One region of the Mesorhizobium sp. P2_D5 genome, then DNA from elsewhere that is predicted to be linked to it. Evidence: predicted binding sites of a transcription regulator. Region 1 holds the regulator's gene; each other region holds the start of a gene.

Region 1 (4,020 bases):
TCTCGGCGATCGCCGGCGCCGTCGCGCTTGCCATCCTGGTCATCCCGGTCGTCGTGCGCACCACCGAGGACATGCTCAACCTGGTGCCGAACGCGTTGCGCGAAGCCGGCACTGCGATCGGCGCGCCGCGCTGGGTGGTCATCAAGTCGGTCGCTTACCGCGCCGCCCTTTCCGGCATCGTCACCGGCATATTGCTGTCGATCGCCCGTATCTCCGGCGAGACGGCGCCACTGCTCTTTACAGCGCTCAACAACCAGTTCTGGTCGAGCAATCTCAACGCGCCGATGGCCAGCCTGCCTGTGACCATCTTCCAGTTTGCTCTCAGCCCTTACGAGGAATGGCAGCAACTGGCCTGGACCGGTGCACTCATCATCACATTGACGGTTCTCGCGCTCAGCATCTTTGCTCGCAGCCTGACCGGACGCAGAGAGGACAAATGAGCCAGATGTTGTCTCCAGACATGACGATCGCCGCCGAGGCAATTGCCGGCAAGGCCAAGATCGAGGTCAAGAACCTCAACTTCTACTACGGCCAGAGCAAGGCGCTGAAGGACATCACGCTGTCGCTGCCCGAGCGCAGCGTCACCGCCTTCATCGGACCTTCGGGCTGCGGGAAGTCGACGCTGCTGCGCGTCTTCAACCGCATCTACGAGCTCTATCCCAAGCAGACCGCCGAGGGCCAGGTGCTGCTCGACGGCCAGAACGTTCTCGACCGCTCGCAGGACCTCAATCTGCTGCGGACCAAGATCGGCATGGTATTCCAGAAGCCGACGCCGTTCCCGATGTCGATCTATGAAAACATCGCCTTCGGCGTCAGGCTCTACGAGAAGATCAGCAAGTCCGAGATGGACGGCCGTGTCGAGCAGGCGCTGAAGCGCGCCGCACTGTGGACTGAGGTCAAGGACAAGCTCAACGCCAGCGGCCTCAGCCTCTCCGGCGGCCAGCAGCAGCGACTCTGCATCGCCCGCACCGTGGCGGTGAAGCCGGAAGTCATCCTGCTCGACGAGCCGGCCTCGGCGCTTGACCCGCTGTCGACCGCCAAGATCGAAGAGCTGATCGACGAGTTGCAAGCCGACTACACGATCGTCATCGTCACCCACAACATGCAGCAGGCGGCGCGCGTGTCGAAGCAGACCGCCTTCATGTATCTGGGCGAACTGGTCGAGTTCGACCGCACCGAGAAGATCTTCACGTCGCCCCGCGAGAAGCGCACGCAGGACTACATCACCGGCCGCTTCGGCTGAGCTCAGGCATACGAGGACTAAGATCATGGGCGAACACACAGTCGCTTCTTTCGACGAGGATCTCGGACAGATCAGCAGGCTGATCCGCGACATGGGCGACCTCGCCGGCTCGATGGTCGGCGGCGCCACCAAGGCGCTGTTGAATTCCGACAACGCCCTGGCGCAGCGTGTCGTCTCCGACGATGCGATCATGGACGCGCGCCAGCGCGAGCTCGACGACCGCGCCATCACACTGATCGCCAAGCGTCAGCCGATGGCCGACGATCTGCGTCATGTCGTCGGTTCGATCCGCATGGCCGGCGACCTCGAGCGCATTGGCGACCTTGCCAAGAACATCGCCAAGCGCGTCGGCACCGTCGGCCTCAGCGTCACCCCGCGCGACCTGTCGCACTCCATCGACGCAATGGCGCAGCTGGTGCTGATCCAGGTGCAGGGCGTCATCGAGGAATATACGGCGCGCGACGCCGCGGCGCTGGCGAAGCTGCGCGCCGACGACGAGCGCATCGACGTCAAGTACACCTCGGTGTTCCGCGAACTCCTGACCTATATGATGGAAGACCCGCGCAACATCACCGCCTGCACGCATCTTTTGTTCTGCGCCAAGAACCTCGAACGCATCGGCGATCACGTCACCAACATTGCGGAAAATGCGTATTATGTTTTGACCGGTACGCAGCTGCCCGCCAATCGTCCGAAGCAGGACGAGACGGCGATGTCCGCGCCGGCGGCATGACGGCAGGGGTGACCAGTCGATGATCGCGCCACGCATCATGGTGGTGGAGGACGAGGAGCCGCTTGGCGTGCTCCTGCGCTACAATCTCGAGTCCGAGGGATACCAGGTCGAGGTGGTGACGCGCGGCGACGAAGCCGAAATCCGCCTCCAGGAAAACGTGCCTGACCTGCTGGTGCTCGACTGGATGGTGCCAGCAGTGTCCGGCATCGAACTCTGTCGCCGGCTAAGAATGCGGCCCGAGACCGAGCGGCTGCCGATCATCATGCTGACCGCGCGTGGCGAGGAAAGCGATCGTGTGCGCGGCCTCTCGACCGGCGCCGACGATTATCTGGTCAAGCCGTTCTCGACGCCGGAGTTCATGGCCAGGGTCAAGGCGCTGCTGCGCCGCGCCAAGCCGGAAGTGCTGTCCAGCGTGCTCAAGGTCGGCGACATCGTGCTCGATCGTGAATCGCACAGGGTCTATCGCAAGAAGAGCGAGATTCGGCTCGGACCGACCGAATTCCGCCTGCTCGAATTCATGATGCGCCATCCCGGCCGTGTGTTCTCGCGCAGCCAACTGCTCGACAATGTCTGGGGCGAGACGATCTACATCGACGAACGCACGGTCGACGTGCATGTCGGCCGGCTGCGCAAGGCGGTCAACAATGGCCGCATGCCCGATGTCATCCGCACCATCCGCGGGGCGGGCTACGCAATCCGGGAAGATTAGGGATATGCTGATATTCAGGTGATGCCGGCCTGCGAACGGCAGTTTCCTGCGCTTCCGGTACTCACGGATCCAAATGTCCGCTCCGCTCCGGTTCTTGGAACCCGCCATTCTCGACTCGGCCTAACCTGAATCTCAAAACATCCAGGCGCGCCATTCACGCGACGTTCTTGCCGCCGAGGCCGGACCTCGCCTGCGTGCCGGGCGCGAAAATCTCCTGGTCGACAAAGGTCAATGCCCGCGTGGCGCAGCCTTCGCGGATCAGTGGAAGTTCGTTCGGTTCGGTGTCGAAAGAAATCGATTGCGAATGCTGCCCGCCGGCGGTCTGCGCAATCGCCTCGCGCAATGCCGGCTCGATCAGGTCAAAGGCGGCGGCGCTGACGCCGACCATGGCGACGGGCGCCGGGTCGATCAGCGCGAACAGGCTGCCGAGACCGTAGCCGAGTGCCTCGCCGGCTTTGCGATAGGCCTCGCGCTCGGGTCCATCCCTCTCGCGGGCCGCGGTCGCCAGCGCGCGCATGTCAGCGTCACTGACATCGGCGACCGGTTCCGCGTCCTCACTCATCTGCCTTGCGTTGCGCCAGATGGCGTAGTTGCCGGCATAGGCCTCGACGCAGCCGCGCCGCCCGCAGCGGCACAGCGCGCCGTGTGGCCGATGGATCATATGGCCGAACTCGCCGCCCGAGGAATGAGTGCCGGTGAACAGCTCGCCCTTCAGCACCAGACCCATGCCGATGCCGTGCGACAACAGGATGGCGATGAAGTCGTCGCGGTAGCGATCAGGGTCGCGCCAGCGCAACGCTATCGCCATCATATTGCAGTCGTTCTCCATGGTGGCAGGGATGCCGAACTCGTCCTCGAGTATGTCGGCGAAGGCGATATCGGTGTGCGGCGTGATCGGCGACCACAGCATGGCGCGGGCACGTGTGTCGGTGATGCCCTGGATCGCCAGCGCGATGCGGGCGACACTGCGGACGTCGAGGTCGGGGTCTTCGAGACGACGCCGTACGATGGCAACGCATTCACCGACCAGCGCGTCGCGCGACATGGTCAGCGTGTCCAGCCGGCGCTGTTCCTCGGCGATCACCTGGCCGGCATAGTCGATGACGGCGACCGAGAGGAAGTTCAGTGACAGCACCACGGTCATCACCGCCGCCGCTTCCGGATTGAGGCCGAGGCCGACCTGCGGCCGGCCGCGTTTGAGCGAGCCGGCCTCGCTCGGCTTGCTCTCAGTCAGGATGCCTTCGCCGATGAGGTCGGAGGAGATCGCCGATATGGTCGAATGGCTGAGGCCCGTGGTCGCGGCGATCTCGGTGCGGGACGGCTGTCCGGCGCGGC
Region 2 (4,020 bases), on a different contig from region 1:
GTTCTCGTGACCGCCATTGAACTGGGTCGAAGCGAAGAAGGTTTCGTTCGAAGCGCCAGTGTCCTTCGGGATCTGGGTCAGCGGGATCAGATAGCCGGAGGTCGAATCCGGATCGGCGTAGCCAAGCTTCTTGCCCTTGGCCGACTTGATGTCGGTGATGCCGGAAGACTTGAGCGCCAGGCCGATCGAATAGTAGCCGGTGGCGCCGTCAGTCTGCTGGGTGGTGAGGATCGGGGTTACCGCCTTCGGGTCCTTGAGGGCGATGCTGGCATAGCCGGAAGCGCCGAGTTCGGCGAAGTCGAGGGTGCCGCCGAGCAGGCCCTGGATGACGCCGTCATAGTCGGCGGCGGGGAACAGCGAGACCTTCTCGAAACCGAATTCGGCCTTCAGATGGTCGGCCAGGCACTGGTAGTTGCGCAGCCGGTCGGTTTCGTTCTCGCCGCCGAGGATGCCGACGCGGAATTCCTTCATATCGGCGGCGTGGGCCATGCTGGTTGCCATGGCGAGCACCGAAACGGCGCTGAAAACCATCTTCCTGAACATTGGATATCTCTCCTGTGGGTTCCGGCCCCGCGCCGGTAGCGTTGGTTATTCTGACAGGTGCCCTTGACGCGGGCTGGCGATCCAGGTCGCTCTTTCTTGACTCAATATCCCGGGAATGCGGGCTCGAGCGGTCCGGCGGATGCAGTGATCTTTTGCTTGTAGGCGATGCTGGTCGAGGTGATGGCCTCGGAGATTTCGCCGCCATTGCTGTCGGCGCCATAGACGAGGCGGACGGCCTCGCGGTTGAGCTCTTCCGGCGGGCCGTCGAAGACGACCTTGCCGGCGGCCATGCCGATGATGCGGTTGCAGTAGGCGCGGGCAGTGTCCAGCGTGTGCAGATTGGTGACGACGGTGATGCCTTCGCGCAGATTGATGTCCTGCAGCGAATCCATCACCACCTTGGCGTTGAGTGGGTCGAGCGAAGCGATCGGCTCGTCGGCGAGGATCACCTTGGGCTGCTGCATCATGGCGCGGGCAATGGCGACGCGCTGCTGCTGGCCACCCGACAAAGTACCGGCAGGCTGCATTGCGGTGCGGGCAATGTCGAGCCGCTCGAGCGCGGCGACCGCCTCGGCGCACTCGGCGCGGGAAAACATGCCGAGCAGGTTTGACATGGTCGAACGGTGGTTCAGCTTGCCGAGCAGCACATTGGTCAGCACGTCGAGGCGCGGCACCAGGTTGAATTGCTGGAAGATCATGGCGCAGTCGCGCTGCCAGCGCCGGAGCGGCGAACCGCGCAGCTGGGAAACCTCGGCGCCGTCAAAAAAAATCGATCCCTGGCTGGGATCGATGAGACGATTGATCATGCGAAGAAGGGTTGATTTGCCAGCACCCGAACGGCCTATGATGCCAACCATCTGACCCTGCGGGATCGAGACGTTGATATCGCTGACGGCAGTGTTCTTGCCAAATCGTCGGGTGACGCCGCGGATTTCGAGCGTGGCTGACATGGTCGTTTCCAGTCCAGTCGCGTTGAAGGTCTGTTAAGAACTTCGCTAGCGCAGCGCCATGAACCTGCGGTGTCGGATTGATGTCAGTTTTGTTACTGCCCACAGGCGCGGCGTCAGGCGCCTGGTGGTGTCGATCAGCCGAGCACCTGCAACTCCTCGAAATGCTCCATGTCCCTGAAGCTGCAGAAGGCCGGCGCCTTGATCTCGATCGCCGGAGCCTGCTGCGCGAAAAGCGCGAGGCACTCATCGAACAGTTGCTGCCATGCGGCCGCCCTGTCATCCGCAAGACGCTGGACCGGATAGGCGAAGGTGATGTGGAAGACGTAGCTGTCATGGTCGGGATGCCGGTAGCCGAACGGCATCGCCAAGGCGTCGCGCCATGCGCGCATGATGCGAACGTCCTCGTCGGTCGCGCCGGCGACGGTGAGGCCGGTCGGTACAATTTCGACCACCGTGATATTGAACGGGCCGAAGCCCTTGAAGCCCTTCAGGCGTTCCAGATAGAGACGGGTCATCGCGTCGATGCTGGTGTCGAGCGGCACGTCATGCGGCCAGTAGGGCAAGCGGCGGCGATATTCGATGATGCCCTGGAACAGCGTCATGTGTAGGCTGGAGACGGGGGTGAAGGCCAGCCGGTCGGCATCGGGCATCGCCAGCATCCGGTCGCGCACCGCAAGCACCACGGCCTCGGAGGGCGAACCGCTGACGAGATGGCTGACGACCGTGTTGCCGGGCTCGATCAGGAAATTGCCCGACGTGTCGTAGCGCGTGCCGAGATGAACCGGTGGCTTCGGATTGGAGCCGGCAAAGAATCCGGCGAGCGAGGGTCTGACAGAAACAAGCATTGCGATCTCCAGGGCAGATGGCGTCGTGCCCCGGCGATGTGTCAGGGATATGAAACAGGCCATGACAATGATGTGATGACCTATCCGCCATATTTTTCCAGAAAGGCGTCGGCCGACAGTTCCCGGAAATCATCCAGTGCTGTCCGCAGCTTGGCATGGTCCCAGTCCCACCAGGCGAGCGCCTGGTAGCGTTCGGCGGTGCGGCGGTCGAAGCGCTCACGGATCGGTCTGGCCGGTACGCCGCCGACGATGGTGTAGGGCGCGACATTCTTCGAGACGACCGCACCGGCACCGACCGCGGCGCCATCGCCGACGGTGACGCCGGGCAGGATGGTCGAGCCGTGGCCGAGCCAGGTGTCGTGGCCGATGGTGACGCGCTTGGCGCGGCGCTGGGCGAAGAACTCGCTCTCGTGCTCGGCGTCGTCCCAATAGTCCGAGGCGCGATAGGTGAAATGGTGCAGCGTCGGCCGCCATGTCGGGTGGTTGGTGGCGTTGATGCGCACGCTGGCTGCAATGTTGGAAAACTTGCCGATCGTCGCGCACCAGACGGCGCAGTCCTGCATCATGTAGGAATAGTCGCCGAGGATGCTCTCGGAAACGCGGCTTCGGTCGGCGATCTCGGTCCAGCGGCCAAGCGTCGAGTTCTGTACGTCCGCCGTCGGGTGGATCAGCGGCGTCTCTGACAGTTTTTTCGTCATGCGGCGATTTTTCCGGGTGCGAAAGCGGTGACGTCGATAATGCGGTCGGCGACCGCCTCGCGCACGTCGTGGTCGTGGAAGATGCCGAGCAGGGCGACGCCCGCGGCCTTCTTGGCGGCGATGAGTTCGATCACAACGTCGCGATTCCTGGCATCGAGCGAGGCGGTCGGTTCGTCGAGCAGCAGGATCGGGTGCTCGGTGATGAAGCCGCGCGCGATGTTGACGCGCTGTTGCTCGCCGCCGGAGAAGGTTGCCGGCGGCAACGCCCAGAGTTTTTCCGGCAGGTTGAGCTGCGCCAGCAAGGCGCGTGCCTTGCCGCGCGCGCTCTCGCGGTCCTCGCCGCGCTCGACCAGCGGTTCGGCGACGACGTCCAGCGCCGAGACGCGTGGCACGGTGCGCAGGAATTGGCTGACATAGCCGATCGTTTGCCGGCGTATGGCAAGCACGGTGCGGGGGCTGGCGGTGGCGAGATCGATCAGCCCGTCATCGTGCTTGACGATGATCTGGCCCTCGTCGACGGCATAGTTGCCGTAGAGCATCTTCAGGATCGAGCTCTTGCCGGCACCAGACGGGCCGCCCAGCACGGTGCATTCACCAGCCCTGATCGAGAACGAGACACCGGCGACGACAGGCAGTTTGATGCCATCGCGCAGATGCATGGTGAAGCTCTTGGCGACGTCGGAGACAACGAGGGGCGTCGGCATGGGTTACACCTGTAGTATCGAGGAAACGAGAAGCTGGGTGTAGGGTGCGCGCGGATCGTCGAGTACGCGGTCGGTGAGACCGCTTTCGACGACGCGGCCATCCTTCATCACCATCATGCGCTGCGACAGAAGACGCGCCACGGCAAGGTCGTGGGTGACGACGATGGCGGCGAGACCAAGGTCGGTGACCAGGCCGCGCAGCAGGTCGAGCAGGCGCGCCTGCACCGAGACGTCGAGGCCGCCCGTCGGCTCATCCATGAACACCAGCCGTGGCCCGGTG
Region 3 (4,020 bases), on a different contig from region 1:
ACATCGTCTATGCCAACAAGATCTTCGCCGACCTCGTCCAAAGCGATCAACGCGACCTCGCCGGCAAGACCCTGGCGGAACTCGGCATCGATGTCGGCATCGTTCCCGATGCTGCCTTTTCCGATCATGAATGCCTGAGTTCCACCGATGTCTCCATCCGCACGCCGAGCGGTCCGCGCTGGTTTTCGTGGATCGAACTGTCGGTGCGCGACAAGGACAGCGGCGCCGTTTCGCATCGCGCCATCGCGCGCGACATCACCGCCCGCAAACGCGCCGAATCCTCGCTGATCACCGCTCGCGAGCGGGCCGAATACGCCAGCCAGGCCAAATCGCGCTTCCTCGCCACGGTCAGCCATGAAATTCGCACGCCGATGAACGGCATCATGGGCATGGCCAGGTTGCTGGCCGACACCAGGCTGTCGCCGGAACAGCAGACCTATGTCGGCGCCGTCTCGACCTCGGCCAGCGCATTGCTCGCCCTGATCGAGGATCTGCTCGATTACTCCAAGATCGAGGCGGGGCGCTTCGACCCGGAGCCGCAGCCGATGTCGGTGCGCGAGATCGCCGACAACATCGTCGAATTGCTGGCTGCCCGCGCCTTCACCAAGGATATCGGGCTGGGCTGCCATGTCGAACCCGACGTGCCGCAATTGATCACCGCCGATCCGGGCAAGGTCAGGCAGGTGCTGCTCAACCTCATCGGCAATGCCATCAAGTTCACCGACACCGGCGGTGTATTGGTGAGCATCGCACGCGCGCGCACCGAAACCACCGACCGCATCTGCTTCACCATCGCCGACACCGGTCCAGGTCTGCACGAAGACGACCTGGAGCGCATTTTCGAAGAGTTCGAGCAGGCCGACGGCACGTCGACGCGCAAGCATGGCGGGGCCGGCCTCGGCCTCGCCATCTCCAAACGCTTGGTGGCCGCCATGGGCGGCACGATTTCAGTATCGAGCCGGCTCGGTCAGGGATCCGAGTTTGTCTTCGAAATCCCGGCAATATCGGCCACCGAAGCGCCGCAGGGCTGGCAGAACGCGCTCTCGGGCAAGCGCGCGGTGATCCTGTCGAAAAATGCCGTCGAGGCCGATGCCATCGCCCGCACGATCCGCGCCAATGGCGGCGCGGTCGATGTCGCCACGACCGTCGCGCAGGCCGCGCCCTTCGCCGACGGCTGCGATATGCTCCTGGTCGACGCGGCGATGGAAGCAAGCGATGGAAGGCTGCTCAAGCGCCTGCGCCAGAGCGGTTTCGCCGACTGCGAGGCCATCACGCTGATCGCGCCGACCGACCGCGGCATGCTTGGCGAGTTCCGCGCCAGCGGCTACGCGACCTTCCTTGCCAGGCCGGTGCGTGGCGGAACGCTTCTGCGTGTGCTGTTGAGCAGCAATGCTCCCGCCCTCGCCCCGCCGCAGCCGGAAAACCGTCACGCGCCCGCGCTGCGTGCCGCAGGCAATCGCCAACGGGGCCTGTCGGTGCTGATCGCCGAGGACAATGACATCAACGCCATGCTTGCCCGCGCCACGCTGCTGAAGGCCGGGCATCGCGTCAAGGTGGTTGGCAACGGCAAGGCCGCCGTCGAGGCTGTCACCGGCGCCGGGCACAACCATCGCTTCGACGTGGTTCTGATGGACCTTCACATGCCGGTCATGGACGGGCTGGACGCGATTGCCGCCATCCGCCGCTACGAGGAGGAAACCGCCGTGCCGCCGGTGCCGATCATGGTGCTGTCGGCTGATAGCCAGGAAAAGACCCGCCATGCGGTGCTTGCCCATGGCGCCAGCGGCTTCGTTACCAAGCCACTCGACCCTGACGCTCTGGTCAATGCCGTCGAGGGACAGGTCGCGGCCTAGGGGCATGATCGCGAGCCGAAGGTCAGGAACTTCGACAGCCCATCCACCCCGCCCGCAGGCGTAACGTAGCCGGTTGACCGTATTCGCCAGCCGACGAAGTATTGCCCACGACGTCGTATCACGGTACTGTCACAATCCTGTTGCACCTACACCGTATCCCCGTGCCAAGAGGGATGGCTCGAAGGAGAATCCTCGTGCATACAGTTATGCCGGAATGTGACACTCGGCCGAACGCCAGCAGCGCCTTGCTTGCCGGACGTAACGTCGATTCCGTCATAAAGGGCGCAGCACTCGGCCGTATCGGTAATCTCGAAGTGCGGCTCGCCCGCAACGAGGCCGAGATCGCGGCCGCGCAGGAAGTCCGCTACCGGGTGTTCTACGATGAACTCGGCGCCAGGAAGGATTTGTTCCAGGCGCCGGATCGCCGTGACGCCGACCGGTTCGATCCGCTCTGCGACCATCTGCTCGTCTTCGATACTTCGCTTTCCGGCCCCGAACATCGCCGCATCGTCGGCACCTATCGCCTGCTGCGGCAAGAAATCGCGGCCGCCGCTGGAGGCTTCTATTCCGAAGGTGAATTCGAGCTGACCAAGCTTATCGCCCGTCACCCCGGTCAGCGTTTTCTCGAGCTCGGCCGCTCCTGCGTTTTGCCTGAATATCGTTCGAAGCGCACCATCGAGGCGCTGTGGCAAGGTATCTGGGCCTATATCAACCACTACGAAATCGGTGTGATGACCGGTTGCGCGTCCTTCCACGGCACTGTGCCGGCGGCGCATGCCGAGGCGCTTACCTATCTCGCCCACCACTGCCGGACGAATTCGGCCTGGGACGTGCGCGCGGTGTCCGGGCGCTACTGTTCGATGGATCTGATGCCGATCGAGGCGGTCAATGCCAAGGCGGCGATCGCGGCGATGCCGCCGCTGGTCAAGGGCTATCTGCGCGTCGGCGCCCGCATCGGCGATGGCTGCGTCATCGACCGCGAATTCTCAACGGTCGACGTGTTCGTCGTGATGCCGGTCAAGGAAATCGGCGCCCGCTACGTCAACTACTATGGCGGGGAAGCCCAGCGCTTCGCTGCGTGAACAGCCGAATAGCGAATAGGACGTCGTGGCCGGAGTTGCGCGGCAACAACCGCTATTCGCTACTCCCTATTCGCTATTCCCTCTTTTCACGGAATATCTTCCGGTCGCCGGCCGGGCCGGCTCTTGTAGGGCGGAAACGCCCAGCCGAAGCGAAGCGCGCCGCCGCGCACGGCGAACGCCGCGGCGAAGCCGGCCCATCCTGAGACAATCTGCGGTAAGCCAGCCACATCGCCTGCTGTAAAGATGGCAGCGCCGACGAGCGCGGCCGTGACATAGATTTCGGGCTTCAGCAGCACCGAAGGCTCCCCGGCCAGAAGATCACGCAGGATACCGCCGAATGTAGCGGTAAGCATGCCGGTGATCACCGACACCGCCGGCGAGCCGGTGATGGCGAGCCCCTTGGCCGCGCCCATCACGGAAAACGCGGCAAGGCCGATTGCGTCGAGCCAGAGCAGCAGCTTGTAACGGGATTCGACACGGTGTGCGGTGAAGAACACCACCACCGCCACCACCGCGCAGATCAGCAGGTAGTCCCGGTTTCCCACCCAGAACACCGGCACGTTGAGGATCAGGTCGCGAAACGTGCCGCCGCCGATGCCGGTGACGCTGGCCAGGAACAGGAAACCGATAATGTCGAGCTGCTTGCGTGAAGCAGCAAGCGCCCCGGTCGCGGCAAAGACGGCGACGCCGGCATAGTCGAGAAGAGCGATGGGGTTCATGAGTGAGCGAATAGCAAGAAGGGAGTAGCGAATAGGGAATAGCACGAAGCCACTTGGCCGCTATCAACTATTTCCTACTCGCTACCCCCTATTCGCTACTCGCTCTCGTCAGGCATCCTTCTCGGCCTGCTCATTGACAGGCCCAGGCTCGACTGGGGCTTCCGCGGCAAACTTCGGGCCGCCCTTGGCGACGCCGACCATGGCCGGGCGCAGCACCCGCTCGCCGATCGAATAGCCCGGCTGGACGACCTGGACCACGGTGTTGGCAGGGACATCCGGATTGGGCACTTCAAACATCGCCTGGTGGAAATTGGGATCGAACTTCTCGCCTTCAGGCGTGAGTTTCTTGACCCCGTGCCGTTCCAG

Evidence for each region. Region 1 encodes PhoB, which activates phosphate uptake and scavenging genes when phosphate is short. Its sites were predicted from a motif close to TGTCATNNANCTGTCAT; they were not measured.
Region 2: the regulator PhoB is predicted to act here: its motif matches at 1,563-1,579, upstream of phnC (phosphonate ABC transporter ATP-binding protein).
Region 3: the regulator PhoB is predicted to act here: its motif matches at 1,981-1,997, upstream of olsB (l-ornithine N(alpha)-acyltransferase).

Annotation. Positions count from the first base shown of each region.
Region 1 is NZ_JBFUEE010000005.1:403,659-407,678, forward strand. Features, by position in the region: gene pstA (phosphate ABC transporter permease PstA) at 1-440, shown strand, start outside; gene pstB (phosphate ABC transporter ATP-binding protein PstB) at 437-1,243, shown strand; gene phoU (phosphate signaling complex protein PhoU) at 1,269-1,976, shown strand; gene phoB (phosphate regulon transcriptional regulator PhoB) at 1,996-2,685, shown strand; gene AC1DYW_RS23350 (ROK family protein) at 2,840-4,020, opposite strand, start outside.
Region 2 is NZ_JBFUEE010000006.1:36,780-40,799, forward strand. Features, by position in the region: gene phnD (phosphonate ABC transporter substrate-binding protein) at 1-543, opposite strand, end outside; gene phnC (phosphonate ABC transporter ATP-binding protein) at 645-1,493, opposite strand; gene AC1DYW_RS24080 (DUF1868 domain-containing protein) at 1,628-2,338, opposite strand; gene AC1DYW_RS24085 (DapH/DapD/GlmU-related protein) at 2,419-3,036, opposite strand; gene phnL (phosphonate C-P lyase system protein PhnL) at 3,033-3,740, opposite strand; gene phnK (phosphonate C-P lyase system protein PhnK) at 3,744-4,020, opposite strand, start outside.
Region 3 is NZ_JBFUEE010000006.1:106,918-110,937, reverse strand. Features, by position in the region: gene AC1DYW_RS24405 (ATP-binding protein) at 1-1,853, shown strand, start outside; gene olsB (l-ornithine N(alpha)-acyltransferase) at 2,060-2,935, shown strand; gene AC1DYW_RS24395 (trimeric intracellular cation channel family protein) at 3,022-3,654, opposite strand; gene grpE (nucleotide exchange factor GrpE) at 3,763-4,020, opposite strand, start outside.